3 regions of the Arthrobacter sp. G119Y2 genome follow, and region 1 is predicted to be linked to each of the others. Evidence: predicted binding sites of a transcription regulator. Region 1 holds the regulator's gene; each other region holds the start of a gene.
The links. Region 1 encodes LexA, which represses DNA repair genes until DNA is damaged. Its sites were predicted from a motif close to TCGAACANNTGTTCGA; they were not measured.
Positions count from the first base shown of each region.

Region 1 (9,909 bases):
GCTCGATGGGCGGCAGGGGTGCCGAAGCCTACAAAAAGAGGCTGGAGCAGGCGGCGCGGCTCAAGGCTGCAGGAACGCCGGAGAATGCGGGCTACAAGCTGCCCGAGGGCCTCGGCGGTGCCGAAGAGGATGAGCTGGAGGCGAAGCGCCGGAAAGTCAGCGCGGCGGACAAGGCCGACTATCTCATCCGCGACGCCATGAACCGCGGGGACTTCGACAACCTGCGCTACGCCGGCAAGCCGATCCCCGGCCTGGATGATCCGGACCCGGACTGGTGGCTCAAGCGCCTGATCAAACGCGAGAACATCTCCGGCCTGGGGCCGCCCGCGCTGCTGCTGCGGGTGGAGGACGAGGAATTTGACGCGCGGCTGGACCGGCTGCCGTCCGAGCGGCAGGTCCGCGACGCCGTCGCCGATTTCAACACCCGGGTTATCGAGGCGCGGCGACAGCTGCTGGGCGGCCCGCCGGTGGTGACGAAGCTGCGCGATGAGGAGGCCGAGGTCCATGGCTGGCGGCAGCGCAGGGGCCTGCCGCCAGCCGCGGAGTCCGGCACGGCTCCTCCACCGGGCGCTGCACCGGAAACGCGGCACAGGTCCGGCCCGCGCAGCTGGCTTCGCCGTTTGCGTGCGCTGTTCGCTGCCCTACCGGGCCGCTAGCCGCGACGGACGCCGGCTGAACTTCCGTACGCTCAGCGTCACCGCAACCAGCAGCGCCGCGGAGGCCCCGGCGAAGATGAAGCCTGCCCAGGGCCCGATGAAATCGATTGCCGCGCCTGCCAGCGGTGCACCGAGTGCCGTGCCCGAGGTTAGGGCCGAACCGTACCAGCCCATGGCCTCGCCCCGCCGCTCCTCGGACACCAGGTCCGCGACGCGCTCGGAGGCGGAGGACAGCACCGGAGCGCAGAGCAGCCCGGCGGGGATGGAGAGCAGCGCGAGGCTGATGGTGTCGGTGGCCAGCGCCATCGGCAGTGTCAGGACAGCCATCGCGAGCAGCAGCAGCATGGGTGAGATGCGCCGCTGCATCGCTCCGTAGATCAGGCCGCCCACCACGGAGGCCGCGCACCAGACAGCGAAGACGATCCCCACCTGCCCGGGCTCGCCCGTATGCTCCACCAGGGCCACGATGCCGACGTCGGAGCTGGAGAGCAGCAGCCCTGCCCCGACCGCCACGGCAAAGACCACTGCCACGCTGAGCGTGAACCAGGAGAACCCCGAGCGCAGGCGCGCCCCGCGGCCCAGGACCGCCAGCGGCTGCAGTTCCGCGGAGGCTTCGGACAGGTGTGCAGGAGCGGCCGCGACCACGGCGGCGTTGGCTGCTTCGCGCTCCTGGACGGCGGTGGCGGCGTCGCGCGGGTTCTCGGACCGGGTGGGCGGATTGAACCAGATCAGCAGCAGTCCGGCCAGCGACGTCGTGATGCCCACCAGGGTCAGCCCGACCACCGAGGACAGCTGGGTGGCCAGGACGGCACCCAGGGCCGGTCCGCCCATGAAGACGACTTCGGTGGCAATTGAATCCAGGGCGAAGGCGGTGCGGCGCTGGTCGCCGGTGGCGAGCACGCCGAGGGACTGCCGGACCACACTGAACACCGGCAGCGTGAACACGCCGCCGATCAGCGCCAGGACGAGCAGCCACTCATAACTGGCGTGCGGGGCGATGGACCAAATCACGGCCTCGGAGATCACCGAGGGAATCAGGGCCCGGCGCAGGCCCACATTGTCCACCCGGCGGCCGCGCCAGGGGGCGCCGAAGGCAATGCCAATGGTGACGACGGCGGCGACCGCGCCGGCCTTGGCGTAACCCATGTCCATGGTCAGGACCACGTGCAGGGTCAGCAGCACCCCGGCCGCGGAATGCGGGAACCGGGCGATCATGCCCACCAGCAGCAGCCGGCGGATCGGGGCGACGCGGAGCAACTCCCCGTAGGCGGAAAAATTCACGGCACTTCACTTCCGGCGGTCCCCCGCCCAGCAAGGTCAGCGCGTGATTTTGAGTTCCAGGGAATCCACGCGCTCAACGAATAACGGATCGGCAGCGAGCCGTTGCTGCAGCAGTCCGGCGATGCCCTGCACCGCCTGCGCGTCCAGTCCCGGTGCCAGGTGAAGAACCATTCTAAGCTCAGGACCGGCGCCTCCTCCGGCCACCGCCGTCCCGCGCGCCGAACGTGTCACTGTTCCCGGCCCCGGAGCCAGCTGGACTGCGGTGACTGCGGGTTCCGCGCCGACGGCGGCGGAGACAACCTGCGCCACCTCCTGGTCGGCGTACGACGGCGTCCAGGTCCGCTGCTGGGCCAGCGCCCACATGGCCGGCCGGCGCACCACGAAGGTCACGTCGGCGCCCGGATCCACCACCAGCAGCTGCGCTTCCTCGGACACGGCGGAGAGGGCGGCGCGGGCGGCATAGACCGCCACCGGCCGGGCTTCCGGGTGCCACTGCTGCAGCGCCGGCACGGAGGTGAAGACCGGCAGCGCCTTGCGCCCGTCCGGCGCGGTGAGGGTGACCAACGCCATGTCGGCCTCCTTGTCCGCGGTCAGTCCGTGTTCGGACTGCGCTTCGGCGCCGAGGGTGGCGATGATGGGCACAAACACGCGGGCGGTGGCCAGCGCAGCCACTACGTCCGCTTCGGTGCCCGTGCCGGCTTCCAGCGCCGCCAGGGCTTCGAGGTAGCCTGCGTCGGCGGCGCCGTCGTCGGCGTCGAAATTGTGCAGCGGGTTGCCGTCGCCGGAAAGATCCCGGCCGGACCAGGGCTGCCCGGCGGAGTCGGACGGTCCCCCGGCCCCGGCGAGGGCGGCGGCGATGTGTCCGGGGAGGGCGCGCTCAGCCATGGGTCCTAGCGCTCCGGATGTCCGGCGATGTCGAAGGCCTGCGGCAGGGTGAAGGCGCCGGCGTAGAGGGCCTTGCCCACAATCGTGCCTTCCAGGCCCAGCGGAACGAGTTCGCGCAGGGCGGCCAGGTCGTCGAGGCTGGAGATGCCCCCGGAGGCGACGACGGGACGGTCGGTGCGCTTGAGGACTTCGCGCAGCAGTTCCAGGTTGGGGCCGCGCAGCGTTCCGTCCTTGGTGACGTCGGTGACCACGTAGCGCGGGCAGCCGGCGTCCTCCAGGCGGGCCAGGACCTCCCAGAGGTCCCCGCCTTCCTTGGTCCAGCCGCGGGCGGCCAGGGTGGTGCCGCGAACGTCGAGCCCGACGGCGATGGCCTCGCCGTAGCGGGCAATGGCGCTGGCGGTCCATTCCGGGTTTTCCAGGGCTGCGGTGCCCAGGTTCACCCGGCTGGCGCCCAGCTCCAAGGCCATGTCCAGCGAAGCGTCGTCGCGGATGCCGCCGGAGAGCTCCACCTTGATGTCGAGTTCCTCTACCACGCGCTTGAGCAGCGGAAGATTGGAACCGCGGCCAAAGGCTGCGTCCAGGTCCACCAGATGTACCCAGGCGGCGCCGTCGTTCTGCCAGGCCATGGCTGCCTCGAGCGGATCGCCGTAGCTGGTTTCGCTGCCGGCTTCGCCCTGGACCAGGCGCACTGCCTGGCCGTCCGCGACGTCCACGGCGGGCAGCAGTTCAAGGATGGGTGTTTCAACAAGTGACATGGTTCTGCTTTCCGTGGGGTTCAGTCCGGAGAGGGCGTGCGGGGCCCGGCGGGGTTGCCGGGCGGAGGTTTTGCTCAGGTGGCGGCTAGGCGGACGTGTCGATCAGGAGGTACGCGCCGAGGAGCGCCATTCCTGCCAGGACCCAGAAACTGACCGTGATGATTTTGGACATGCCCTGGCTGCGGAAGGAGATGGCGCCGCCGATCAGCAGTCCCGCCAGACCCATGAGAATGAGGCTCCACATGGCCCTAGCCCAGCGTCTTCAGCCAGTTTTCCAGCAGCGCCGCACCGGCGTCACCGGACTTTTCCGGATGGAACTGGGTTGCCGTCAGCGGCCCGTTTTCCACCGCAGCAACGAAGCGGCTGCCGTGTTCGGCCCAGGTGACCTGCGGGGCGCGCATGGCCGGCTGGGTGACGTCGAAGTCCCATTTCTGCACGCCGTAGCTGTGCACAAAGTAGAAGCGTTCGTTCTCGATGCCGGCGAACAGCTGGGTATCCTCCGGAGGCTGGACGGTGTTCCATCCCATGTGCGGCACCACGTCGGCTTTCAGCCGTTCAACGACGCCGGGCCACTCCCCCATGCCGGGGGTGCGGACGCCGTGCTCCACGCCCTCGTCGAAGAGGACCTGCAGTCCCACGCAGATGCCCATGACCGGGCGTCCGCCGGCAACGCGCCGGCCGATCAGGCGCAGGGCATCAACGTCCTTCAACCCCTGCATGACAGCGGCGAAGGCGCCGACTCCGGGCACCAGCAGTCCGTCGGCGTTCAGTACGTCGTCGGATTTGGCGCTCAGGGTGACGGTGGCACCGACGTGTTCCAGGGCACGGACGGCCGAGCGGATGTTGCCGGAACCGTAGTCCAGGACGGTGACGTTGCGGGCGGTCACAGTGCTCCCTTCGTGGAGGGGATGCCCTCAACCCGGGGATCCGGTTCCACGGCTGCGCGCAGAGCGCGGGCGAAGGCCTTGAACTGGGCCTCCACGATGTGGTGCGGGTCCCGGCCGCCGAGCACCGTCATGTGCAGGCAGATCTGGGCGTGGAGCGTGATGGCCTCAAAGACGTGCCGGGTCAGCGATCCGGTGAAGTGCCCGCCGATCAGATGGTATTCCTGGCCCGCCGGCTCGCCCGAGTGCACGAGGTAGGGGCGTCCGGAGATGTCGACGACGGCGTTGGCGAGGGCCTCGTCGAGCGGAACCGTGGCTTCGCCGAAGCGGCGGATGCCGGCCTTGTTTCCGAGCGCGGTCTTGAGTGCCTCGCCGATGCTGATGGCGATGTCCTCCACGGTGTGGTGGACATCGATGTGGGTGTCGCCGGTGGCCTGGACCGTGAGGTCGATCAGGGAGTGCTTGGCCAGCGCCGTCAGCATGTGGTCGTAGAACGGCACGGACGTGCTGATATCCGACTGGCCGGTTCCGTCCAGATCCAGCTGAACGACCACTGAGGATTCGCTGGTCACCCGTTCCAGGCGTGCGGTGCGGCCGGTGGTGGTCTCCACGGTCATGGTTTTCCTTTGAAAGAAGGTGGTCTCTGCTAACAGTTTAGTGGCTGCGCCCGGGTGCGTTAGCGGACGCCGGCAGCCAGCAGCTCGCGCAGCCGGGTCAGGAAGGCGCTGGTTTCAGCTTCCGTGCCGGCGGTGACGCGCAGGTGGCCGGTGATGCCGACGTCGCGCACCAGCACTCCCGCTTCCAGCAGGCCCTCCCACACTGCGCGCGGATCCTCCAGCCCGCCGAAGAAGACAAAGTTGGCGTCCGAGGGCGCCGGCTTCAGGCCGAGGGTCAGCAGCTCGGCGACGATGCGGTCCCGCTGGACCTTGATGGCTTCGACGTTGGCGAGCAGGGCGTCGGCGTGCTCAAGGGCCGCGTTGGCGGTGGCCTGCGTGACGGCGGAGAGGTGGTACGGCAGCCTCACCAGGCGCAGCGCATCGGTGACTTCGGGAGCTGCCGCCATATAGCCCACCCGCGCTCCGGCCAGCGCGAAGGCCTTGCTCATCGTCCGGGACACGATGAGGCGCTCACGTCCGGGCAGCAGCTGCAGGGCACTGGGGGTTCCGGCGTGGAAGAACTCGGCGTAGGCCTCATCCACGATCACGATCGCCTGCGAGGCAGCGCCGGCTTCATAGACGGCTTCGATGACATCAAGCGAGAGCGCCGTGCCGGTGGGGTTGTTGGGCGTGCAGAGGAAGACAATGTTCGGAGCCTGCTCGCGGACCTGGTCCGCTGCGGCGTCTGCCGTGAGGGTGAAGTCCTCGCTGCGCAGGCCCGTGACGTAGCGGGTGCCGGTGCCGCTGGCCAGCAGCGGATACATGGAATAGGTGGGCGGGAAGCTCATAGCTGTCCGTCCGGGGCCGCCGAAGGCCTGGAGGATCTGCTGAAGGACCTCGTTTGAGCCGTTGCCCGCCCAGATGTTTTCCGTACCCAGGCCGTGGCCGAGATATGCGGCGAGGCGCTCCCGGAGTTCGGTGAACTCGCGGTCCGGGTAGCGGTTCAGGCCTGCCACGGCCCGGTCAACGGAGGCGGCGATGGCCTTCCGCACCTGCTCGGGCAACCCGTGCGTGTTCTCGTTGACGTTGAGCAGGATGGGCACGTCAAGCTGCGGAGCACCGTAAGGCGCAAGTCCGCGAAGGTCATCGCGCAGGGGAAGTCGGTTCAGTCTCTCCAGCTGTTCAGTCACCACTACAGCTTAAGACTCCAAGGCGGGGCGGGAAGAATCCCCGTGTCGCAGCAGCGGGTTGTTACGTTCTGAGTTGTGCTTGGAACGGACCCGGGATTCAGGACTGGACCGGAATGAACAGCTGCACTCCGGCCGGCACGCGCTCGCTGGGCAGGTTGTTCAGTTCCATGATGTCGGCGACCACATCCCGGGGGTCGCGTTCCGGGGCGAATTCCTCGGCCAGGGCCCAGAGGGAGTCACCGGGAGTGACGCTCACCTGAAGGGTCCGCGTGACGTCCGGCCCGCCGTTCGAGGCGACGGCCGGGGCGGTGAAGAAGCCCAGCACGGTTAGCGCGGCAGCGGCCGTGAGCATCAGCGGCAAGCCGATAAACACCAGCCGGCCCCGCCGCGTGAGCCGGAGCCGGGCCGCCGGAGCCTGGTCTCCGGAGGCTGCGGCGGGCGAAACAGCTTCCGGCCCGGCTGCGGGCCGGGCCGGAGCCTGGGCGAAGGGGGCAGAGGTCCGGGACAGTGTGGATAATGCGTGGGCTGGCATGGAAATACCTTTCCGGTTCGAGAGCAGCAACGGCAGAGCCGAAGCTGTATTCGAATAAGTGAAAGCGGTGCGGAGTGAAGATTTCGAAACTATGTTCGAAGGTTGTGAACTCATTTCTAGCACCTATCTACTAATAAAGTCGAGACTCGCTCGAACAAATGTTTGAAAAGGCCGCTCCCCTCGCCTAGCGTTGAGTCCAGAGGAAGAGGGTTCGGCGGTTCACACCGGGCCGGTGCGGGGCGCGGGCCCCGGAACGGTTCGAACAGGACCACTGAATCAGCTGCCTCTGACATTCCCGCCGGCACGGCTTGCACAGCGTTCCGGCCCAGACATCCGCCCGACCAGCTCCGGCACCGCCCGGACCAGCTGACCCGAAGGGAACCCCACGTGGCCCGCAGGACTGCTTCCGAAGACAGCACCAATCAGCCAGCTGCGACCGGCACCCGTGCGCGCGCGAAAGGCCTCACTCCGCGGCAGAAAACCGTCCTTGAGATGATCCAGCGGTCCGTGAGCACCAACGGGTACCCGCCCACCATGCGGGAAATCGGGGACACCGTGGGTCTGGCGAGTCTGTCCAGCGTGACCCACCAGCTCATGCAGCTGGAGAAGCTCGGCTACATCCGCCGCGACCCCAAACGCCCCCGCGCCATGGAAATCCTCATTCCGCTGATGCTGCGCGACGGACAGCCGACTTCCCCCGGCGCCGACGGGGAGCCTTCGGACAGCCCACGCCGCACCGAGCCGGCGCTCCCGGCCGCAGGCGGCTCCGGCAGTGCAGGCGGCCGCTCCGCCGAGGGTGAGGTCGCCTCCGCGGGCCTGGCCACGGTCACCGAGCTCTCCACCTCCGTGGACACTGCCATGGTTCCCCTGGTCGGCCGGATCGCTGCCGGCGGGCCCATCCTGGCCGAGCAAGTGGTTGAGGACATCATGCCGCTGCCGCGCCAGCTCGTGGGACACGGTGACCTCTTCATGCTCCGGGTCTCGGGTGATTCCATGGTGGACGCCGCCATCTGCGACGGTGACTGGGTGGTGGTACGCCGCCAGCCCACAGCCGAGAACGGCGACATCGTAGCCGCCCTGCTGGACGACGAGGCCACGGTCAAAACGTTCCGCCAGCGCAACGGCCACACCTGGCTGCTGCCGCAGAACACCCGCTACGAGCCCATCGTGGGCGACCACGCCGTCATCATGGGCAAAGTCGTCTCGGTCATGCGCTCCCTCTAGCCCGACACACGCCAGACGACGCACACAAAAGGGCGGCCGGATTCTTTCCGGCCGCCCTTTTGCTTGTCTTCTGTTCTACTTCCGGGCTCCGGGAACCTTCTCCTGCGCCGCAGACTGCTCGGCCAGGCGGCCCAGCACCGACAGGACCACGGAACGGTCCGTCGTGGACCAGAACGGCGGCAGAGCGGCCCGCAGGAAACTGCCGTAGCGGGCAGTGGCCATCCGGGAGTCCAGGATGGCCACCACTCCGCGGTCTCCGGCGGCGCGGATCAGCCGCCCGGCCCCCTGCGCCAGCCGGACTGCGGCATGCGTTGCAGCCACCGACATGAACCCGTTCCCGCCGGCTTTGGCCACCGCGCGGGTGCGGGCCGTCATGAGCGGGTCGTCCGGACGCGGGAACGGGATCCGGTCAATGAGCACCAGACGGCAGGCGGTTCCCGGCACGTCAACGCCCTGCCAGAGCGACATGGTGCCGAACAGGCAGGTGTCGGGCTCCTCGGAGAACTGCTTGACGAGCGAGGACATCGAGGACTCCCCCTGGCACAGGATCGGAAAATCCACCCTGGTCCGCATTGCGTCGGCCGCGTCTTCGGCGGCCCGGCGTGAGGAAAACAGTCCCAGCGCCCCGCCGTTGGATGCTTTCAGCAGCGCCTCGATTTCGTCCAGCTGCGCCTCGGAGGTGCCCCGTTCGGGCTTGGGCAGATCCTTGGCCACGTACAGCACACCCTGGCGCGGATAGTCGAAGGGGCTGCCGACGTCGGTGCCCGTCCAGGAGGGTGCCCCGGGGCCCAGGAGCCCCAGCGCGCCGGCCACCGGACCGAACTCGGAACCGATGGCCAGGGTTGCCGAGGTCAAAACCACCGTGTGGCCGTCAAAGAGTCCTTCACGCAGCCTCCCGGCCACCGACAGCGGCGCAACGTTCAGGGTGGCCGGAGCGGTCTCATCCGGCGGGGAGTAGCCGCCCGACGGCGAGAAGGAGCTGGGCCGTGACGCCCAGATCACTTCCCCGGCATCGGGGGCGGAAACGAGCCGCTCACAGATGCCCAGCACGGCCATGAGGCGGGACCTGGCGGTCTGGCGCCCGCCGTCGGCCGTTTCCCCGGGCTCCGGCTTGGAATCGGACAGGGCCACCCGGCAGGCCTCGCGGACGCGGCCCACCGCCTGTTCCTGTTCCTCGTTCAGCCCGCTGGCCAGCAGCCCGGACGGAATGCCTTCCAGGGACTTGTCGAAGGCGCGCCCGGCCTGGGCCAGTTCTTCGACGCTGGCGGAGGTGTGCTTGCGCGCCGCGGTGACAGCGGCGGAAATTACGGTTCCGGAGAGCTGGCCGGTGACGGCGCCGGTCACCCGGTCCTGCAGCTCATGGGCCTCGTCGATGACCACCACGTCATAGTCCGGCAGCACAGCCAGACCCTCGAACGCGGCGATGGCCAGCATCGCGTGGTTGGTGATGACGACGTCGGCCACCGCAGCCTGGGCACGGGCGCGTTCACTGAAGCACTCGGCGGCCATCGGGCATTTCTGGGCGCCCAGGCACTCCATGGACGTCACTGAAACCTGGCGCCAGGCTTTGTCGCTCACGCCCGGAACAAGGTCGTCGCGGTCTCCGGTGTCGGTCTCCTCGGCCCATTCACGCAGCCGCACCACTTCCCGTCCCATCGCCGAGGTGGGCGAGGGTGCGGGATGGCCCACGGCGCGGTCTTCGCCGAGCGTAAACAGAGCACCGGCGGGATCCTCCTCTTCCGGGAATCCCCCGCCGGTCTTGTGCAGGCAGACGTAGTTGCTGCGGCCCTTGAGCAGCGCGACGTCGACCTCGCGCGGCAGCTTGGGCTTGAGCGTCTTGAGCAGGCGCGGCAGGTCCCGGCCCACAATCTGGGACTGCAGCGCCAGCGTGGCGGTGGAGACCAGC
Region 1 is NZ_JBBPFS010000011.1:41,816-51,724, forward strand. Features, by position in the region: gene WKB88_RS17645 (DnaJ family domain-containing protein) at 6-656, shown strand; gene WKB88_RS17650 (MFS transporter) at 642-1,937, opposite strand; gene WKB88_RS17655 (SseB family protein) at 1,974-2,822, opposite strand; gene priA (bifunctional 1-(5-phosphoribosyl)-5-((5-phosphoribosylamino)methylideneamino)imidazole-4-carboxamide isomerase/phosphoribosylanthranilate isomerase PriA) at 2,828-3,577, opposite strand; gene WKB88_RS17665 (hypothetical protein) at 3,663-3,821, opposite strand; gene hisH (imidazole glycerol phosphate synthase subunit HisH) at 3,826-4,464, opposite strand; gene hisB (imidazoleglycerol-phosphate dehydratase HisB) at 4,461-5,078, opposite strand; gene WKB88_RS17680 (histidinol-phosphate transaminase) at 5,138-6,247, opposite strand; gene WKB88_RS17685 (LysM peptidoglycan-binding domain-containing protein) at 6,345-6,779, opposite strand; gene lexA (transcriptional repressor LexA) at 7,167-8,003, shown strand; gene WKB88_RS17695 (ATP-dependent DNA helicase) at 8,079-9,909, opposite strand, start outside.

Region 2 (9,909 bases), on a different contig from region 1:
GGATTCCAAGGATCCGAACGTTATCTACAACCTCATGGTCTACAACGAGCCGATCCTGCAGCCCAAGGCTCCGGAGGATCTCGACGTCGAAGGCATCGTCAAGGGCATCTACCTGCTGGCTCCGGCAAAGATCGATGGTCCCCGCGCCCAGCTTCTCGCCTCCGGCGTTGCTGTGCCGTGGGCCCTGGAAGCCCAGAAGATCCTGGCCGAAGACTGGGGCGTATCTGCCGATGTCTGGTCCGTGACGTCCTGGAATGAACTCCGCCGCGACGGCCTGGCCGCCGAGGAAGAAGCATTCCTGCATCCCGACGCCGAACCCCGCGTGCCGTTTGTCACCAAGCAGCTCGCCGGAGCCACCGGACCGATTGTTGCCAGCACGGACTACATGAAGGCCGTTCCCGACCAGATCCGGCAGTTCGTTCCGAACGAATTTGCCACCCTGGGCGCCGACGACTTCGGTTTCGCGGACACCCGTGCCGCTGCACGCCGGTACTTCAAGATTGATTCGCACTCCATGGTCGTTCGGACCCTGGAAATGCTCGCCCGCCGCGGCGAGGTTGACGCCAGCGCGCCGACCGAAGCGATCAAGAAGTACGACCTGCTCAACGTGAATGCAGGAACGTCGGGCAACGCCGGCGGCGACGCCTAAGCGCTACACGGTCTCCTCATCGTAGGAGGACGAGCTCGTAGGAGCACAGAAGAGAACCGTCGCATTTGCGGCGGTTCTCTTCTGTTTAAGCGTCCTGGCTCACTCCTGTTGAGGCGTTCTGACTCTTTCTGTTGAGCTCTTCTAACTCTTTCTGTTGAGCCTGACTCTTTCTGTTGACCTGTCCTGACTTTTCGCCTTCCCGGTTAGAAGGGCGGCGGATCGGAACCGTAGTCGTCCTCATTAACCGCACCTGATGAATCCACGACTGATGGTTCGGCACCGGCCAGGACTGCCGGGTCTTTGACTCCAGGAACGCCGCGTTCCCCCTGCGGGTCCGCCCCACCCCGCGGAAGGGTGAGGTCTGGTGAGGTGCGGTACTTTCGTCCTCCCGGTGAGGTCCACTCAATGATTCCGGGACTGGGCTGGCAGGCTTTCCAGAATCCTTTGGTTTTGAACATGTGGTGCCGCCGGCATAAATGTTCCAGGTTGTCGTGATCGGTGGGACCTCCCTGCGCGAAGGGTTTGGTGTGGTCGATTTCGGAGATCACCGCATTGGTCCGGCAGCCCGGGAACCGGCACGTCCCGTCCCGGACCCGCAGCAACTGCTTCAACCCGTCCGGGACTTTCCGCCGCTTACCCACCCGCAGGATCTCCTCAGTCTCCGGGTCCCGCTCCGCCGGCGTCCACTTCGCCGCCTCGCGGGCCATGCGCCGGGCTCTTTCGGGGCTGATCGGCCCATACCCGACCAGTTCCGCAGGCTGGTCATCGGCTCCCAAGAGAGTTTCAGCGGTGATCACCACCAGAATCTCAGTCCGGGCCCTGGAACCATGACCTATACGGCACGACCCGGAACCGGCACCATCCTTTTCGCCGGTTCCGGTTCCGGAACCGCTGCCCTTCCGGGCGCCGTAGCCCCCGCCGCCTTCGCCAGCGCCCTTCCCGGCGCCGGTGCCCTTGCTGCTGTCGCAGCCCCCGGAAGTGCACTCATGCTCATGACCACCCAAAAGGTCCGCCACGATATCCGCCCGCAACTGATCCACGCTCCGCGTATCTCCGGCCGCCTGCTCACCCCGGGCCGCAACACTGAGCCGGTGATAAATCCCCTGCGCAGTCTCCGCCGGCAGCATCGCCGAAAACCACGACATACCGTCAGGCTCATGACGCACCCACACCGACCGCCGATCAAAAGCCGTCCGCTGCCGCTCAACAATCGTCTGCGGATACTGACTCTCCCTCAACCGCCGAGCCTTCACCCGGAACTGCGCCTTCGTCTGTCCCGCAGCCAAACCCAGCAGCTTCGCCTCAAACACGGGCACATCCGCCGGAGCAATCCCCACACACTGCTCCAGAACCGTCTCGGCATGCCCGTAACTGATCTCCCCGGCCTCCAGACTCCCCAACGTGGCAGTGTTGGCGGTGCACAGATCACCGGCCCGGCTCATCAACGCCGTTCCGGTACCGGTGGGAACCCCCAGAATCGTAGCCGCTTCCTCGGCTGCCAGACTGAAGGCCATCTCGGAATCCGGCCGGCCCGAAACGAACATGCTCTCGGACTCGTAAATGTTCTGCATCCGGGACAGGACCTTCGCCTGCTGCGCCTGAACCCACCGGCCCAGCACATTCAACCGCGACAACACGGCACCGGTTTCTTCCTCGTTCAGGCACTCCACGTTCCGGAGGGCCAAAGCTCCGGTAAACCCGTCACGGCAACCAGCCCCCGACGGTTCAAAAGCGCCACCGGGAGCAACAAAACCACTGGGGGAATGGGCTACTGCGGCAACAGCCGGATCAGTTTCACCGGCCGGCTCAGAAGCCTCCGGACCGGGCCCGGCAACAAAGACCGACAGGCTGCACGCTGCTGCCTGTCCGTTATTAGTGCCGGGGCCGGGGCCCGTCGAAGATCCGTTCTGATCCATGACCTCAGGATTTCACCCGCCACCGACATTTCCAGCTCCACAACAGACCACAACAGGCCCAAACCGGCCCTAATGTTGACGGCCAAATACCCGTCTTTTCTGCGGAACTACTGATGCCGCTTCCGTGCGAAACAAGCAGTCGGCAGCCTGCCGCAATGACCTGCTTTCCTGCCGCCCTTTCTGCCGCAATGACCTACATTGCGGTTTCGGAGACCAGATCGATATGGGCCTGCATGGCCTCTGCCGCGGCTTCCGGATCCGACGAGCGGATAGCGTCCGCGATGGCACGGTGCGACTCCAGCGAACGCTCCGGCCGGCCGGGCTGCCCCAGGGAAGCGAGCCGTGTTTCCCGAACCAGTTCGGAAATGAACGTCATCATCGACGCGAGAATGGATGAATGGGCCGCTGCGGCCACTGCCTGGTGAAAGAGTTCGTCGCCCTCGGTGCCCCGGCTGCCCTCGGCAATCTCAGCGGACATCACCTCAAGGGCGGCATCGACGGCAGCCAGGTCCTCCGGAGTCCTGCGCTCTGCTGCGAGCGCCGCCAGCTTCACTTCGAGGGTGCTGCGGGCTTCGACTATCTCCGGCATGCGGTCACGATGTTCACGCAATTCGCGCAATACGGACGCCACACTCGGCCGGTACACCAGGACGGCACCGGTCCCGTGCTGGACATCGATCACGCCGAGCACCTCCAGAGCCACCAGAGCCTGTGCCAGCGTGGCACGGGAGACTCCCATGCGCTCGGCAAGGTCCCTCTCGGCCGGAAGCAAATCGCCGGGCCCCAGTCCGGTCGAGGAGATAAAGCCCAGAAGCTGCTCCACCAGCCGCTCGTACAGCCGGGGCCGGGAGACCCGGACAAAACCTTTGCCGTCACCGCTGCCGGACATGGCAACCTCCCTCTAACGTCCACCGGGCGTCCGCGCGGTCCGACATGAGTATAGCCAGCAATTGACAAAGAGACCCAGAGTCTAAGAGGCTAGTCCAGTGCCAGTGTGGCGGACATCACTGCCACACTCCGCCGCCGGCACCGGGATGTGCCGGCACCTTCGACGACGTAGGGAACTTTAGATGTCCGCTCCAATCCTCTCCATCCTGATATTGGTGGCCATGTTCCTCCTGGCCACGGTGCTGCCCCTCAATATGGGGGCGCTTGCCTTTGTGGGGGCCTTCCTTCTGGGCTTTGTCTTTCTAGGCATGAGCACGGACGACATTCTCGCCAACTTCCCGGGCGGCCTGTTCCTGACGATTGTCGGCGTTACCTATCTCTTCGCCATAGCGCAGAACAACGGCACCATTGACCTGCTGGTCCGTGGAGCGGTCCGGATGGTCGGCAACCGGGTGGCACTGATTCCGTGGATCATGTTTGCCATCACGGCCATCATCACCGCCGTCGGCGCCCTGTCTCCCGCCGCCGTCGCAATCGTTGCCCCGATCGCTCTCGGCTTCGCTGCGAAGCACAAGATCAACCCGCTGATGATGGGCATGATGGTGATCCACGGCGCGCAGGCCGGCGGCTTCTCCCCCATTGCCGTATACGGGGTCACGGTCAACGGCATCATTGGCGAAACCGACCTGGAGTCCAGTCCTCTGGCCGTGTTCCTCGCCAGCCTGCTCTTCAACACGTTCATTGCCCTGATCCTGTTCTTTGTCCTGGGCGGCAGCAAACTGCGCAGCGGCACGGTGGGCGGCTTCGTGGAAGAGGTTGCCCAGGCCCGGATGAACCTCAGCTCCGCCGGCCGCACCGACGTCGCCTTCAAGGGATTCGGCTCCGACATCTACGGTCCGCGCGACCCCGCCGGAGACGGAATCCAGGCCACCAAGACCCGCAGCGAGCTCTTTCCGCAGATCGTCACGATCGCAGGCCTGATCGCCCTCGCCGTGATCGCCCTCGGTTTCAAGGTCGACGTCGGCTTCGTCTCCATCACCATCGCAATGATCCTGGCCCTGGTCTCCCCGCAGGCCCAGAAGGGTGCTATCAACAAGATCAGCTGGACCACGGTCCTGCTCATCTGCGGCATGCTCACCTTCGTGGGCGTGCTGCAGGAAGCGGGCACCGTGGAATACGTGTCCGACGCCGTGGTCGGCTTGGGCATGCCCCTGCTGGCCGCCCTGCTCATCTGCTACATCGGTGCCGTTGTCTCAGCCTTCGCCTCCTCCACTGCCATCCTTGCGGCGCTGATTCCGCTGGCCGTGCCCTTCCTCGCCTCGGGTGAGATCGGCGCCGTCGGACTCATCTGCGCACTGGCCGTGTCCTCCACAATCGTTGACGTGTCGCCGTTCTCGACCAACGGTGCACTGGTACTGGCGAATGCACCCGAAGGCATGGACAAGGACCGCTTCTACAAGCAGATTCTTGGCTACAGCGGAATCGTTGTTGTTGTCGGACCCCTGGTGGCCTGGCTGATCATGGTTGTCCCCGGCTGGCTCTAGGCCCCCGGCCCTCCCGGCACCGCCAACACCGCACTACCGCTACAGAAAGAGACTCCCATGAGCACCACCACCACACCCACTTCCCGCGGACCGCTGGACGGATACCTCGTCGTCGACCTCAGCCGCGCCCTGGCCGGGCCCCACGCCGGCATGATGCTCGCCGACCTCGGCGCACGCGTGATCAAGGTCGAGACCCCCGGCACGGGCGATGACACCCGCAGCTGGGGCCCGCCCTTTGTCGGCCCCGAGGATGACCAGCAGGCCACGTACTTTCTTTCCTGCAACCGGAACAAGGAATCCATCAGCCTGGATTTGAAGTCCGACGACGGCGTTGCGGTGCTCAGCGACCTGGTCCGGCGGGCGGATGTCCTGGTGGAGAATTTTCGGCCCGGAGTCCTGGACCGGCTCGGCTTTTCCCCGGAGCAGCTGCATGAGCTCAACCCCCGGCTGGTCATCCTGTCCATCAGCGGGTTCGGCCACGACGGCCCGGAGGCCACCCGCAGCGGCTACGACCAGATTGTCCAGGGCGAAGCCGGGCTGATGTCACTGACCGGTTCCGGCCCCGAAGACCCGCAGCGCGTGGGTGTTCCCATTGCCGACCTGCTTTCCGGAATGTACGGCGCGTTCGGCCTGCTCGCGGCACTGCTCGAACGCGAACGCACCGGCAGGGGCCAGGTCGTCCGCACCTCGCTGCTCGCCGCCGTCGTCGGTGTCCATGCCTTTCAGGGAACGCGCCACACCGTTGCCGGAGAGGTTCCCGAAGCCCAGGGCAACCATCACCCCTCCATCGCCCCCTACGGGCTCTTCTCCTGCCGGGGCGGCATGGTCCAGATCAGCGTGGGCAGCGAAAAGCTGTGGGAGACCTTTGCGGCGGCGTTCGGCATTGACACCTCCCGCCCGGAATTCGCCGGAAACGCGCAGCGGGTCCGCAACCGGCAGGCCGTGATCGACGCCGTCGAGGAAGCCTTCGCCGATTTCGACGCCGAACCGCTCCTGGAGAAGCTGCGGGCCGCAGGCATCCCGGCCGGCAAGGTGCGCAGCTTGGACGAGGTGTACGAGTGGGAGCAGGTCCGCTCCCAGGGCCTGGTGATCGACGTCGAACATCCGGTCCTGGGCAAAGTCGCCCTCCCCGGCCCGCCGCTGCGGTTCTTCTCCGCCGCCGAGGGCACCGAAACGACCAACCGGGAACATCAGGCGCCGCCGCTGCTCAACCAGCACGGAGCCGACATCCGCAGCTGGCTGGACAGCACCCCGGCGCCCGCCGCAGACCGGGAAGCACAGGCATGAGTGTCGGCACCAGGCCTAAGCGGCTGAACGCCCGCGGGCTGCTGGACCTCGTGGTTGATCCGGGTTCATTCCGTTCCTGGGACTCTCCGGTGGCGTACACCGGGCACAGCGACGCGTATGAGGCGGACCTCGCGGCAGCCCGGGAGAAGACCGGCGAAGACGAATCCGTGCTGACCGGCGAAGGTCTGGTGCGGGGCCGCCGGGTGGCACTGGTTGTCTGCGAGTTTGGATTCCTGGGCGGCTCCATCGGAGTGGCCGCCGCAGACCGCCTGACCGACGCCGTCGAGCGGGCCACCCGTGAAGGCCTGCCGCTGCTGGCCGGACCCGCGTCCGGCGGAACCCGGATGCAGGAAGGAACCCTCGCCTTCCTGTCCATGGTCAAGATCACCGCGGCGGTCCGGGCCCACAAGGAAGCGGGCCTGCCGTACCTGGTCTACCTGCGCCATCCCACCACCGGAGGCGTTATGGCCTCGTGGGGGTCACTGGGGCACATCACGGTGGCCGAACCCGGAGCCCTGCTGGGCTTCCTCGGCCCGCGCGTCTACGAGGCCCTGTACGGAGCACCCTTCCCCGAGGGAGTGCAGACCGCGGAGAACCTGCAGGCCCGCGGCCTGGTGGACGCCGTTCTGCGGCCTGAAGAACTCGCCGAAACCGTGCACCGCGCCCTGTCCATGCTACTGCCCGGCGACGGCGGCACCGTACCCGCACCGCCTTCCCTGGGCAGTGCGCCGGCGGCGGTTCAGGCGTGGGAGTCCATCACCATTTCGCGCAATCCGGACCGGCCCGGGGTGCGCCAGCTCCTGCACTTCGGCGCCTCCGACGTCCTGCCGCTGAACGGAACCGGGCAAGGCGAGAAGGATCCGGGGCTGCTGCTGGCGCTGGCACGCTTTGGACAGACCTCCTGCGTGGTGCTGGGCCAGGACCGGCAGCGCGGTGCGGAGCAGCCGGCGCTGGGGCCGGCTTCCCTCCGGGAGGCGCGCCGGGGCATGCGGCTGGCAGAAGAACTCAACCTTCCCCTGCTGACCGTGATCGACACCGCCGGCGCAGCACTGTCGAAGGAAGCGGAGGAAGGCGGCCTGGCGGGTGAGATTGCCCGCAGCCTCAACGACCTGGTGGGACTGGACTGTCCAACAGTCTCGGTCCTGCTTGGCCAGGGCGCCGGCGGCGGAGCGCTGGCCCTCCTGCCGGCCGACCGAACGGTGGCCGCGCAGCACGCCTGGCTCTCCTCGCTGCCCCCTGAAGGTGCCAGCGCCATTGTGTATCGCGACACACTGCACGGAGCGGAAATGGCGCAGGCGCAGGGCGTGACGGTGTCCGCGCTGGCGGCCCACGGCATCGTGGACCACATAGTTCCCGAGGAGCCCGACGCCGCCGCGGAAGCCCCGGACTTCTGCCGCCGGATGGCGAAGGCAGTGGAATACGAGCTGGCTTCGCTGCGCACCGGACCCGCAGCCGAGCGGCTGGCGCGGCGGACCGAGCGGTTCCGCAAACTCGGGTCGGTGGGCTGAACCCATACCCCGAGTTGTAGCCTTCGCACAAAATGGTGCTTGATCGGCGGACCCCGTAAGCTCTGCTTATGCCAGTGACTCGCAGCACAGCCGCACCCGGACCCGGGATGCGCGCCGACCCGGCGGACCCCTCCACGGTGGAGCGGCTCAAAGCCAATATCGGAAAGCTCTCCACCGCCACCCTTAAGCAGCTGGATGTGTCCCTGCCCTGGTACCGGGGCCTGCGCCCGGACGAACGCTCCGCGCTCGGGATGGTGGCGCAAAAGGGCATCGCGTCGTTCGTGAACTGGTATGAGCGCCCGGCCTCGCCGGCCTGGGTCCTCAGCGATGTGTTCGGCACCGCCCCCACCGAGCTGACCCGCTCCATCAGCCTGCAGAAAGCCCTGCAGCTGATCCGGGTAGTGGTGGAGGTCGTGGAGGACCGCGTTCCGGAACTGGCCGACGACGACGTCCAGGGGCCGCTGCGCGAAGCGGTGCTGCGCTATTCCCGGGAAGTGGCCTTCGCCGCCGCGGACGTGTACGCCCGGGCGGCGGAAACCCGCGGGGCCTGGGACACCCGGCTGGAGGCCCTGGTGGTGGACGCCATTCTGCGCGGAGAAAGCTCAGATGCGCTGCGTTCCCGCATTGCGGCCGTCGGCTGGACCTCCACGGCCCGGATCACCGTCATGGTGGGCAGCTCGCCGTCGGACACCAACGCCTCCTTCGTCAATGAACTTCGCCGCGCCACCGCACGGCTGACCGAAGATGCCCTGGTGGGAATCCAGGGCGAACGGCTCATCCTGGTGCTCGGAGGCCTGGAGGACAGCCCGGGCTCCTACGCCCGGCTCGCTGAACTGTTCGGCCCCGGACCCGTCGTGTACGGCCCGCCGGCGGAGTCCCTGGTCGATGCCGGTCCGTCGGCGCAGGCCGCCTTTGCCGGCCTGACCGCGGCCCGCGCCTGGCCAGCAGCGCCGCGTCCCGTCGCAGCCGACGATCTGTGGCCCGAACGGGTGATGTCCGGCGACGACAGCGCACGCAAGGCCCTGGTGCGCAGCATCTACCGGCCGCTGCTGGGCGCGTCCAACGGCCTGGCGGAAACCCTCTCCGCCTACCTCTCCCTGGGGCATTCCCTGGAAGCCACGGCCCGTGAACTCTTTGTGCACGCCAACACCGTCCGGTACCGGCTGCGGCGTGTCTGCGACGTCACGGGATGGGATCCGATGCTGCCGCGTGAGGCCTTCGTTCTGCAGACCGCACTCGTGGTGGGACGGCTGGCGCCGCCCGGAAAAGCAGTTCCGGAACGTCCCGCCGCGCGCTCCTAAGCGAGTTGCATCCGTCACTTCCCCTTGTAGACTTCCTACAACGGCTCACGTGGAGCTTGGTCTACGCAAACACCCGGCATCTTCCCTTCTCTTTGGAAAGCTTGATACGTGCTCGCTATTGTCTGCCCCGGCCAGGGGTCCCAAACGCCAGGTTTCCTTTCTCCGTGGCTGGAACTGCCCGGAGTCCGGGAACATCTTGAATCACTCAGTGCCCTTGCCGGTCTGGACCTGATCGCCCACGGCACCGTCTCCGACGAAGAGACCATCAAGGACACCGCCGTGGCCCAGCCGCTGATTGTGGCCGCCGGGCTGATGGCCGCCCGCCTGCTGGTGCAGCCGCAGGCGCTGACCGCTTCCACCGTGGTCGCCGGACATTCGGTCGGTGAAATCACCGCCTCCGCCCTCTCCGGTGCCCTGACCGAAGCCGATGCCCTGATCTTCGTCCGGGAGCGCGCCAACGCCATGGCCCGCGCCGCGGCTGAAACCCCCACCGGAATGAGTGCCGTTCTGGGCGGTGACCCGGACGAGGTTGCCGCAGCCCTGGCCGCCGCCGGACTCACGGCAGCGAACGTGAACGGCGGCGGACAGACTGTCGCCGCCGGAACCCTGGATCAGCTCGCCGCCTTTGCCGCCGCTCCTCCGGCCAAAGCCCGCGTCATCCCGCTGAAGGTGGCCGGCGCCTTCCACACCGCCCACATGGCGCCCGCGGTGAGCGTGCTCGAAGCGCTGCGCCCTCAGCTTCGCCCCGCAGCACCGCTGCCCACCCTGCTTTCCAACTACGACGGCGCCGCCGTCGTTTCCGGGGAGGGCAACCTG
Region 2 is NZ_JBBPFS010000005.1:95,401-105,309, reverse strand. Features, by position in the region: gene aceE (pyruvate dehydrogenase (acetyl-transferring), homodimeric type) at 1-649, shown strand, start outside; gene WKB88_RS12230 (HNH endonuclease signature motif containing protein) at 853-2,334, opposite strand; gene WKB88_RS12225 (FadR/GntR family transcriptional regulator) at 2,759-3,454, opposite strand; gene WKB88_RS12220 (SLC13 family permease) at 3,636-4,997, shown strand; gene WKB88_RS12215 (CaiB/BaiF CoA transferase family protein) at 5,055-6,284, shown strand; gene WKB88_RS12210 (carboxyl transferase domain-containing protein) at 6,281-7,792, shown strand; gene WKB88_RS12205 (PucR family transcriptional regulator) at 7,900-9,093, shown strand; gene WKB88_RS12200 (ACP S-malonyltransferase) at 9,202-9,909, shown strand, end outside.
Region 2: WKB88_RS12230 (HNH endonuclease signature motif containing protein) is a predicted target of LexA. The motif match lies at 2,544-2,559, and genes of this name have one in related genera.

Region 3 (9,909 bases), on a different contig from region 1:
CGGATCACCGCACCTTCCAGCGATTCCCCGGGCTCAACGAACCCGGCGAGCGTGGAGTAGCGGTTGCCTTTCCAGGCAGCTGCGGAGCCCAGGAGAAGGCGGTCCTCGGGGTCGGTAACGGCAACGATGATGGCCGGATCCGTGCGCGGGAAGTGCTGGCTTCCGTCCGCGGGGCAGCGGCGGACCCAGCCGCCCTGCTCCGGAACGGTGGGGGTCCCGCAGCGCGGACAGTGGGTGTGGACGGCGTGCCAGTTGGAAACGGCAGCGGCCTGCACGAACAGTGCGGCGTCCAGCTCGCCGAGCAGGACGGCAACCTCCCGCAGCGACGCCCAGCGGGCACCGCCGGTTTCCAGCAGCGGATCCTCCTCCGCGAGGGTGACCAGCACGACGTCGGTGCCCGCCGGTTCCTGCGCGTCGGCCAGTGTGCGGCCCAGATAGACGGGGACCTCGCCGAAACCGGTTTCGGCAACGGGGGCCAGCACCACCTCGGTGTCGCTGATCAGGGCCTTGCCTCCCGCCATGTACATGACGCGGGTGCCCGGGTTGGCACGGATCTGATCGAACAGGTCCGCGGCCACGCGGCGGTCCGATCCGCGGTCCACCGCGGTGCGGGCCAGCGGCAATATTCCAAGAGGGGGTACAACTGCTACCGATGCTGGGCTGCTCATGTCTCTACCGTACTGACTCGCACCCCCCAACCTGTAGTTGGAACAGGACTACCTGCCCGGGCTGAGTTATTGCTCACGCATCCGGCGACTCGCCGCCAGCTTATGGTTATTCGTGCCACATCTACCTCTACGGTTGAAGATGTGAAACGCACCCCCATGGAATTGGCCGCAATGGCCAGCGCCGCCGTCCCCGGGCTGGCCCCCACCGGCGTCGCCGGCTCCCCCGACGACGCCGCGGACTTCGACGCCGCCGTGCTGGTTGACGAAGCAGGAAAGCAGTGGCGGGTACGCTCCCCCAAACACGTTGACGCCAGCATGAGGCTGGAAACCGAACTCCTCGTACTGCGGGCATTTGTGCCGGCGGTGCGGGCGGAGCTTCCGTTCGCGCTCCCCCATGTGGCCGGAACCGTGCGCCAGGGCGACCTGTGCACCTTTGTCTACTCCCATCTGCCCGGCTCCACCCGGGACATCGATTCACTCGTGGCCGAAGGCGGAACGCTGCCCCTGGAAGTGGGCCGGGCCATGGCCGCCATTCACAGCCTGCCCCAGGACCTCGTGAACGACGCAGACCTGCCCAGTTACTCCGCCAACGAATTCCGGCAGCGCAAGCTCAATGAACTGGACCAGGCCGCCACCACCGGCAAGATTCCCCCCGTGCTGCTGCGCCGCTGGGAGCATGCCCTGGAGGACGTTACGCTGTGGCGGTTCAATCCGTCAGTAGTGCACGGGGACCTGCATGAGGACAACCTGCTGGTCTCCAACGGGCGGATCAGCGCGGTCACAGGCTGGACGGATCTTCGCATCGGAGATCCTGCGGACGACTTCGCGTGGCTGGTCGCCGCCAATGATCCCGCCTTTACCGAGGCTGTCCAGTCGGCCTACAACGCCGCCCGTACCGAAACCCCGGACCCGCATCTGATCCGCCGCGCGGCCCTGTCCGCCGAGTTCGCCCTGGCCCAGTGGCTGGTACGCGGGGTCGCTGCCGAAAACCCCGTGATGATTGCCGAGGCCGAGGAGATGCTGGCCACGCTGGAAGCGGACATCCTCGAACAGGATGCTGCAGCGAAGGCCGAGGAAGCGGAAGCCGCTGCAGCAGCCAGGGAAGCCGCCGTCTCCGCGGAACGGGAGGCTGCCGCGAAGGCCGCATCGGAACCGGTATCCGGTGCCGTTCCCCTGACCGCGGCCGGATCCGCTCCGGTGAAGGACCCGTTCGTCCCCGGTGCCGCTGCTTCCAGCTCCGGCTCCAGCTCCAGCTCCAGCTCCAGCTCCAGCTCGAGCTCCAGCTCGAAGAATGCGACGGCGGGAACGTCAGCCGCCAAGGGTGCGTCAGTCAGCCCCGGCTCGGCGCGTGTCAGCGTCACCCCCATCGTGCCGGACACCGGTTCCGCCGGCGCAGCGGCCGGCGACGCCACGGGGCCGATTGCCCGGGTCACGGTACTGCCCGCCGATCCGCACCCGGCGGCCAAGCCGGGCCCCGGCCCCGTTCCCGCCCCTGCTTCACGGGAATCAAAGCAGCAGGCTGCCGGCAAGGGCACCCCCGCCGAGGTAAGCAGCAAGAATTCCACCGGCAAGGATCCTGCCGGCAAGCCGCTTGGGACGGCCAAGTAGGGCGAACCAAGCTCCTGCGAGGAACAAGCCCAAGCGGTATCCAAGCCAGCCAAAACCAGCCAAAGGCCGGGGAAACAACCGTTTCTCCGGCCTTTGCTTTGCCTGCGGGCAATGTCAGTTTTCTGTGCCCGGACCCTTGTGCCGGGCATCAGCAGGTTCTATGGTTACCTACATCACTAACTAACCAATTGACCGACGAGCCGCCGACTCGGTTCCGGTCAGCGAAGCGAGGCCAACCGTGAACCTCAGGCCCACGTCGTGAGCACCTTCGACGACACACGCCCCATCTTCCTGCAGATTGCTGAACGCATCGAAGGGGACGTCCTCGACGGTGTCCTGCAGGAAGAGAGCCAGGTGCCCTCGACCAATGAAATCGCATCTTTTTACCGCATCAATCCCGCGACCGCAGCCAAAGGCGTCAATCTGCTCGTTGACGAGGGTTTGCTCTACAAACGCCGCGGGATCGGCATGTTTGTGGCTCCCGGAGCACGCGGGATCGTCCTGGCCAAGCGCCGGGAACAGTTCTACCGCCAGTATGTCCGGCCCGTCGCCGATGAAGCGCGGAAACTGGGAATCGGTGCGGAAGAGCTGACCGAGCTCATTCGTCGCAGTGCCGCCGAACATGAAGGGACCCCGGCACCATGAACGTCATAGAAACCCGCGGCCTGACGCGCCGCTACCGCGACCAGCTGGCCCTGGACGACGTGACCCTGAACATTGGGGCCGACCGGATCTACGGACTGCTGGGCCGCAACGGCGCTGGCAAGACCACGCTGATGTCCATCCTCACCGCCCAGGAGTTCGCCAGCTCCGGCGACGTGCGGGTCTTCGGGGAGCACCCGTTCGAGAATGAGCGGGTGCTCTCCAAGCTCTGCTTCGTCCGGGAATCACAAAAGTACCCGGATGACTTCACCATCAGTAACGCCCTCGATGCAGCAGCCTTTTTCTTTCCCAACTGGAACAAGCAGCTGGCACAGACACTGCTGGAGGATTTCCAGCTGCCGCAGCCGAAGAAGCACCGGATCAAGAAGCTCTCCCGCGGCCAGCTCTCGGCCGTCGGAGTCATCATCGGTTTGGCTTCCCGGGCGGAGCTGACCTTCTTCGACGAGCCCTATCTGGGCTTGGACGCCGTCGCGCGGCAGCTGTTCTACGACCGGCTGCTCACCGATTTCGCCGATCAGCCCCGGACGATCATTCTGTCCTCGCACCTGATCGATGAAGTGGCAAACCTGCTTGAACACGTGATCGTCATCGACCACGGACGCATTGTCATGGATGACGAAGTGGACACCGTCACAGGCTCCGCCTTCGCTGTCGCAGGCTCTTCCGCTGCCGTGGAGAATTTTGTGGGCGGCCGGCCGGTCCTGCACCGGGAAGGTCTTGGCGCGCTGAGCTCGGTCACCGTGGACACCCCGCTGTCCGGCGATGACCGCGATCTCGCCCGGACTCTGGGCCTGGAGGTGGCGCCGGTGTCACTGCAGCAGCTGATCATCAGGAGAACCCTCAAGGCCAACGAATCCTACGGTTCCGCGCCGGCAATCAACGACACCGATCTGGAGGTACTGCAATGAACCGGCCGCTCGCAGTAGCGCGCATGCAGCTGCTCAACAAATGGATATATCTCGGAATTCCGGCAATCATCCTTGTCTCGTCCACCCTGATTGCCCTGGCTATCATCGCCGTCATTCCCGACAGCGGAGCACCCAACCTAGTGTTTTCCGGCCAGGCCGTCATGTGGTATTTCCTCGGCATCGGCGTTCAGGCCCTGACGCTAACCTTCCCTTTCTCACAGGCAATGAGCGTCAGCCGCCGCTCCTTCTACCTCGGCACACTCGGCCTCTTCGCGGTGATGTCATTGAGCCTGGGCGTGCTCTACTGGCTGCTCGGCCTGGTGGAAGAAGCAACAAGCGGCTGGGGCCTGAACGCCCACATATTTGCCCTGCCCTGGATCGCCGAGGCTGCGTGGTACACGCAAATCCTGCTGTACTTTGCGCTCTCGACCCTGCTGTTCATGTTCGGATTCTGGTTCGCGACCGTTTACAAGCGGTGGCGCACCGGCGGCCTGGTTGCCGCATGTGTCGGACTAGCCCTGATTCTGCTGGCGGCCGTCGCATCCGCGACCTGGACGGAGTCCTGGGCAGCGGTGGGAGCCTGGTTTGCACAGCTGACACCGCTTGCCCTCACCGGCTGGCTGCTGCTGGGCGGGGTGGTGCTGGCCGCCGGATCCTACGGAACACTCCGCCGGGCGGTGCCCTAGCGGTTGGCCGCGGACGGTAGGAACGGACTGCGCGCCTGAATTGCATAAGACCTGAATTGCATAAGAAAGGCCTCCGGATGAGGCGGTGTTTGTTGAGAACATCTGCCGAACCGGAGGTCTTTCATGTCCCCCCGTCGGGCAGAACCATCCACACATCCACACATCCACACATCCACACATCCACACATCCACACATCCACACATCCACACATCCACACATCCACACATCCACACATCCACACATCCACACATCCACACATGATGCTCGCGCGTTGTAGGGTCGGTTCTCACCTTGGCTGCACGCCCATCATCATCGCCCCAGGCATACCCGCTGAAGAATCACCCACCGACCAGCCACGTACCAACCACGCAGGGACTGCCCTAGAACGGCGGCGGGTCATCCCCGTAATCATCCCCGCTGCTGCCTGCCCGCGTGTCCGTGGCCGTGACCGTCCGGGAATCTACGTGGGGCACGGTCCGGGAATCTGCACGGACAGCCGCGACGGACCGGTCCCCAGCACCGTCCGGGCCGGTTCCCTGCATGACCGGAGCAAGAGCCAAGTGCGGTTCGGTGCGATAAGTCCGTCCTCCCGGCGATGTCCACTCAATGACCCCGGCGGCCGGCTGGCAGGCCTTCCAAAACCCCTTGGTTTTGAACATGTGGTGCCTCCGGCACAAATGCTCGAGGTTGTCATGATCCGTGGCCCCGCCCTGCACCCAGGGCTTGGTGTGATCGATCTCGGAAATCACCGCATTCGTCCGGCATCCCGGGAACCGGCAGGTCCCGTCCCGGGCCCGCAGCCACCGTTGAAGTCCGGCCCGGACTTTCCTTCGGCGTCCCACCCGCAGGATCTCCTCAGTATCCGGATCCCGCTCCACCGGCGTCCATTTCGCTGCCTCCCGGGCCATCCGGCGGGCGGCTTCCGGACTGATCGGCCCGTAACCATGCAACTCCGCAGGCTGATCGTCCGCGCCGAAGAGGGTTTCAGCGCTGATCAGCACCAGAATCTCCGCCCTAGCCCCAGCCCTGGCCCCAGCCTTGGCCTTGGCCCGGGCATCGGCGCTGGCATCACTGCCACAGCCGGTGCCGGTGCCAGTGCCGGTGCCGGATGCACCCGCGCCGGCGTCCTGCCCGGTGCTGAACGGGTCCCCCGCGGTGCCAGAACGGCCACCGGGGCGAGGACCGGATAAGTCCGTGCCCGCCGATCCCTGCCCATCACAGGGGTGACTGCCGCCGGACATAAGCAGGTCCTGAAGGATGTCCGCCCGCAACTCATCCACCCTGCGGGGATCACCATCAGCCTGCTCACCCCGGGCAGCCCTGCTCAGCTGAGTGAAGATCGCCTGCGCGTTCTCCGCCGGCAGGAACGCCGAGAGCCAGGACATTCCATCCGCCGCAGGCTCCAGACACACCTTGCGCTTGTCCAACGCACTCAGCTGGCGCTGGACAATGCCCTGCGGATACTGGTTTTCCCGCAACCGCCGCGCCCGGACCCGGAACTGAGCCGCAGTCTGACCCGCTGCAGCCGCCAGCAGCTTTGCCTCGAACCCCGGAAGCCCCACAGCTTCGATGTCCTGGCACTGATCCAACACCGTCTGGGCATGACCGTAACTGATCCCGCCCTGCTCCAGATTGCCCAGAGTCACCGCATGAACGCCGCAGAGACTGCCCGCCTCAGACATCAGCCGCTGCCCGGTACTCTGCGGCACGCAAAGGATCGCTGCTGCCTCCGACGCCGCAAGACTGAACGCCATACCCGGATCAGGCTTTCCGGACGGGAAATGCATCTCGTCCCGGTAGATACTCTGCATCCGGTGCAGGACCTTAGCCTGCTGCGCCTGCGCCCACCGCATCAGATGATCCAGGCGGGAGAGCACAGCACCGGCAGTCTGCTCATCCAGCGCATCCGCGCCCAGCAGAACCAGAGAACCGGATAACCCGTAGTGGCAGGAACTCCCGGCCGCATCACCGGAAACAACAGTGTCGCCGGAAGCAGTAGTGGTGGCGCTGGCGCTGGAAGCAGTGTCGCCGGAAGCAGTAGTGGTGGCGCTGGGGCTGGAAGCAGTGTCGCCGGAAGCAGTAGTGGTGGCGCTGGCGCTGGAAGCAGTGTCGCCGGAAGCAGTGTCGCCGGAAGCCGGGGGCGAATCGGAACGACCCGGAGCAGCAGCCAAAGAGGTAGCAGAAGAGGAGGCACCGACAGCAGCCGGTACGGCGTGGAAAACCGAGTAACCGGGCGGTGCAGCGGCCTCCCCGCCGGCGGCGGGGCCGACGCCGAGGGCGGTGTCGGCAGCCTGCTCGCCGAACCGCTCGGAACCGGGAAAAGTCCTGTGCTGATCCATGCCTTCAGGCTTTCACCTGCCTCTGACATTTCCGCCGCCAAAAGAGCCCCAAAAAGCCCAAAACAAGCCCTATTTCGGCACCTCAAATACCCGACTTTTCTGGCCGACTACCTGCTTGAGTTTCGAACGGGCCATACGGGCGGGTCAGTGGGGAAACGGCGGGAAATGACCCGCGGTGCACCTGCCTAATAAGCGGCTCGCAAATTACCGGCCCACCGCGTACCCAACGTCCAGAGCGGTTACGGCTAGCCAGGCCTTCCGATACGCATACCGCAGGGCGGACAAAGGTGCGGCCGCCTCCTCAGGAGACGGCCGCACCTTTGCCTTTCCCGCCGGCTGTCTTTCCCGCCGGCTGTCTTTCCCGCTGCTTCTTTCCCACTGGCTGTCTTTCCCACTGGCGGGTTCCGGCGTGCCAGGCCGGCCGGGCAACCTGCGCTAGGGCCATCCCGCACTAGGGCCATCCTGCGCTAGGGCCATCCTGCGCTAGGACGAAGAGTTCGCCGACCGAATGATGTCCTCAAGCTCTTCTTCGCCCAAGAGGTTGAACGGACGGACCAGCTTGTCTGCCGCCACGTAGTAGAACGCGGCATTGACCTTTTCCAACGGCACCTGTTTCAGCCGGGCCCAGGCCAGCCGGTACACCGCCAGCTGCACCGCCCTTACCGCGAGCTTGTCCTTGGAGGGCGGGGCTCCGGTCTTCCAGTCGATCAGGTCCCAGGTGCCGTCCGCGTCCTGAAAGACGGCATCGATGCGGCCGCGCACCACCACGGCATCCACCCGTGTCTCCACGGGTACTTCAATGAAGGCCGGAGTGCGCTGCGCCCAGGACGAGGACTCGAAGGTGGCGATCATGTCTTCCAGCTGGTACGCCTCGTCCACATACGCGTCCGCAGCACCGGGATGCTCATCGATGTCCAGCATGCCGCTGGTTCCAAAGAATTCCTCAACCCAGGCGTGGAACGCCGTGCCTTTACGGGCGGCCATTCCGGGCTCCCGCGGCACAGGACGCCGCAGCTGCCGGGTGACTTCCTCCGGATCATCCTTCAAGTCAACCAGCAGCGACGCCGAGATGTGCGCCGGCAGTTCAACCTCCACCACCTGGTTGGGCGGATGGTGGCGGGCCAGGACCAGCTCCACCTCTCGAGCCCAGCGCGTGGGTTCAAACACTCCCGGCGAGGATTCGCGGGGCCCATCCTCCTGCAGCCCCTCCGCGCCGGCCAGAATGTCGATTTCGGACTGCCCGACACGGCCCGCCTGGCGGTCAGCGGCTTCCATCACCGCGGCAGCAGCCCTTTCCATGGCTGCTCGCCGGTCCCCCAGAGGATCAACCGGCCACTTCTGCCGCTGCACATCCGCGTTGGCCGGGTTGGAATCGCCTTCGTCACCGGGCTGCACCCACGACAGGAGAGTGAAGCCCGGTGCACCCGCTTCCCCGAGGTCGTAGAGATCCTGCAGATAGCGGGAGACCGCCGTCGGCTTGGACCGTCCACCGCCCCACACACTCGAAGTGCAGATCAAGACGTACTTGGCACGGGTGAACGCCACATAGGCAAGCCGGCGTTCCTCACGCTCGGCGTGACCGCGCGCGTCTTCGCTAAAGAGTTTTTCACTGTCCACCCAGCTTTTCTGGTCTTCCTGTTCCCAGTCCCATTGCGGAAGGTCGGGGGCGTCGCCGCGCAGGGGCCAGGGAATGGAGCCCTCGCCGCTGCTCCAGCGGGAGTCACGGTCGTTGGGGAACTGGCCCTCGTTCAGGCCCGGAACCACCACGACATCCCATTCCAGTCCTTTGGAGGCGTGGACGGTCAACAGCTGCACTGCTTCCCGGCTGGCCTCGAGCTGGGTGACGGGCAGTCCGTTTTCCTCGTCGTTGGCGGCTTCGAGCCAGGCCAGGAAAGCCGTCAGGTCCACACGTTCGCTGGAGGAGCTAAAGGTAGCCGCGGCATCGATGAACGCGTCGAGGTTCCGCCGGGACTCATGGATGGACACGCCCGGTTTCGCCGCCACTTCGATGTCCAGCAGGATGCGACGCTCGACTTCGCCGATCAGCGTTGTGAGGTCCTCCCCCACGTAGCTGCGCAGGTCCCGAAGCTCGTCGCGGAGCAGCTTCAGCCGTCGCAGCCCTTCGGCGGAAAGCGACCGCCCGGAGATGGAGACCCATTCCGGGCGCGGCAGGGAATCCACGGCCTCCACCAGCGACCCGGCTTCGGCCATGTCCGCCTCCACAACGGTTTCGGAGCCGTCCGGCTGCTCATCCGGCCGGTGCACGTTGGCTGCATCGGCCACGGATACCGCGTGCTCGCGGACCCGGACCAGGTGCCGTGACCAGTCCGCCAGCGCCATCAGATCGGCCGGACCTATGCGCCAGCGCGCTCCGGCCAGGATCCGCAGCATGGAGTCCGAGCGGCCCGGATCTCCAAGCACCCGCAGCACTGCCAGCACATCCACCACTTCAGGCGTCGAGAGCAGCCCGCCGAGTCCGACGATCTGCACCGGGATGCCGCGCGCTTCCAGCGCCTCCCGAACAGGTCCGAACTGCTTGCGTCCGCGGCAGAGGACGGCCACGGTGGGCTGCAGCGGCTTGCCGGCGTCGTCCGTTTCAAACCAGCGGTTCCGATGCGCCAGCACCTGGTCGGCGACGGCGTCGGCCTCGCCGAGGATGGCTTCGGCCCCGTCCGCGGCGGGAACCGAAACGTCAGCCAGGTAGCGTCCGAGGTAGACCTCGCCTACAGGCGCTTTGGGCTTGGCCTGCAGCTCAGGCACATGCGGCAGCCGCTGGCGCGCCAGCCAGGGAGCAGTGCTGTTCAGGGGTGCTGAAACAGTGTTGGCGGCGGCCAGAATCGACGTGGAGTTCCGCCAGGCGACGGAGAGGTTGGCAACGGGAGCCAGTGCACGCGTGCCGTCCGGAAGGTACAGCGGGAACTGGTCCCGGAAGGTACCGAGCTGGCCGGCCGACGCGCCGCGGAAACCGTAGATGGACTGGTGCGGGTCGCCAACCGCCGTTACCGCACGGCCGTCTCCGAAAAGCTGGGAGAAGAG
Region 3 is NZ_JBBPFS010000002.1:367,035-376,943, reverse strand. Features, by position in the region: gene nudC (NAD(+) diphosphatase) at 1-668, opposite strand, end outside; gene WKB88_RS05455 (macrolide 2'-phosphotransferase) at 810-2,276, shown strand; gene WKB88_RS05450 (GntR family transcriptional regulator) at 2,535-2,921, shown strand; gene WKB88_RS05445 (ABC transporter ATP-binding protein) at 2,918-3,847, shown strand; gene WKB88_RS05440 (hypothetical protein) at 3,844-4,533, shown strand; gene WKB88_RS05435 (HNH endonuclease signature motif containing protein) at 4,915-6,873, opposite strand; gene WKB88_RS05430 (ATP-dependent helicase) at 7,357-9,909, opposite strand, start outside.
Region 3: WKB88_RS05435 (HNH endonuclease signature motif containing protein) is a predicted target of LexA. The motif match lies at 6,977-6,992, and genes of this name have one in related genera.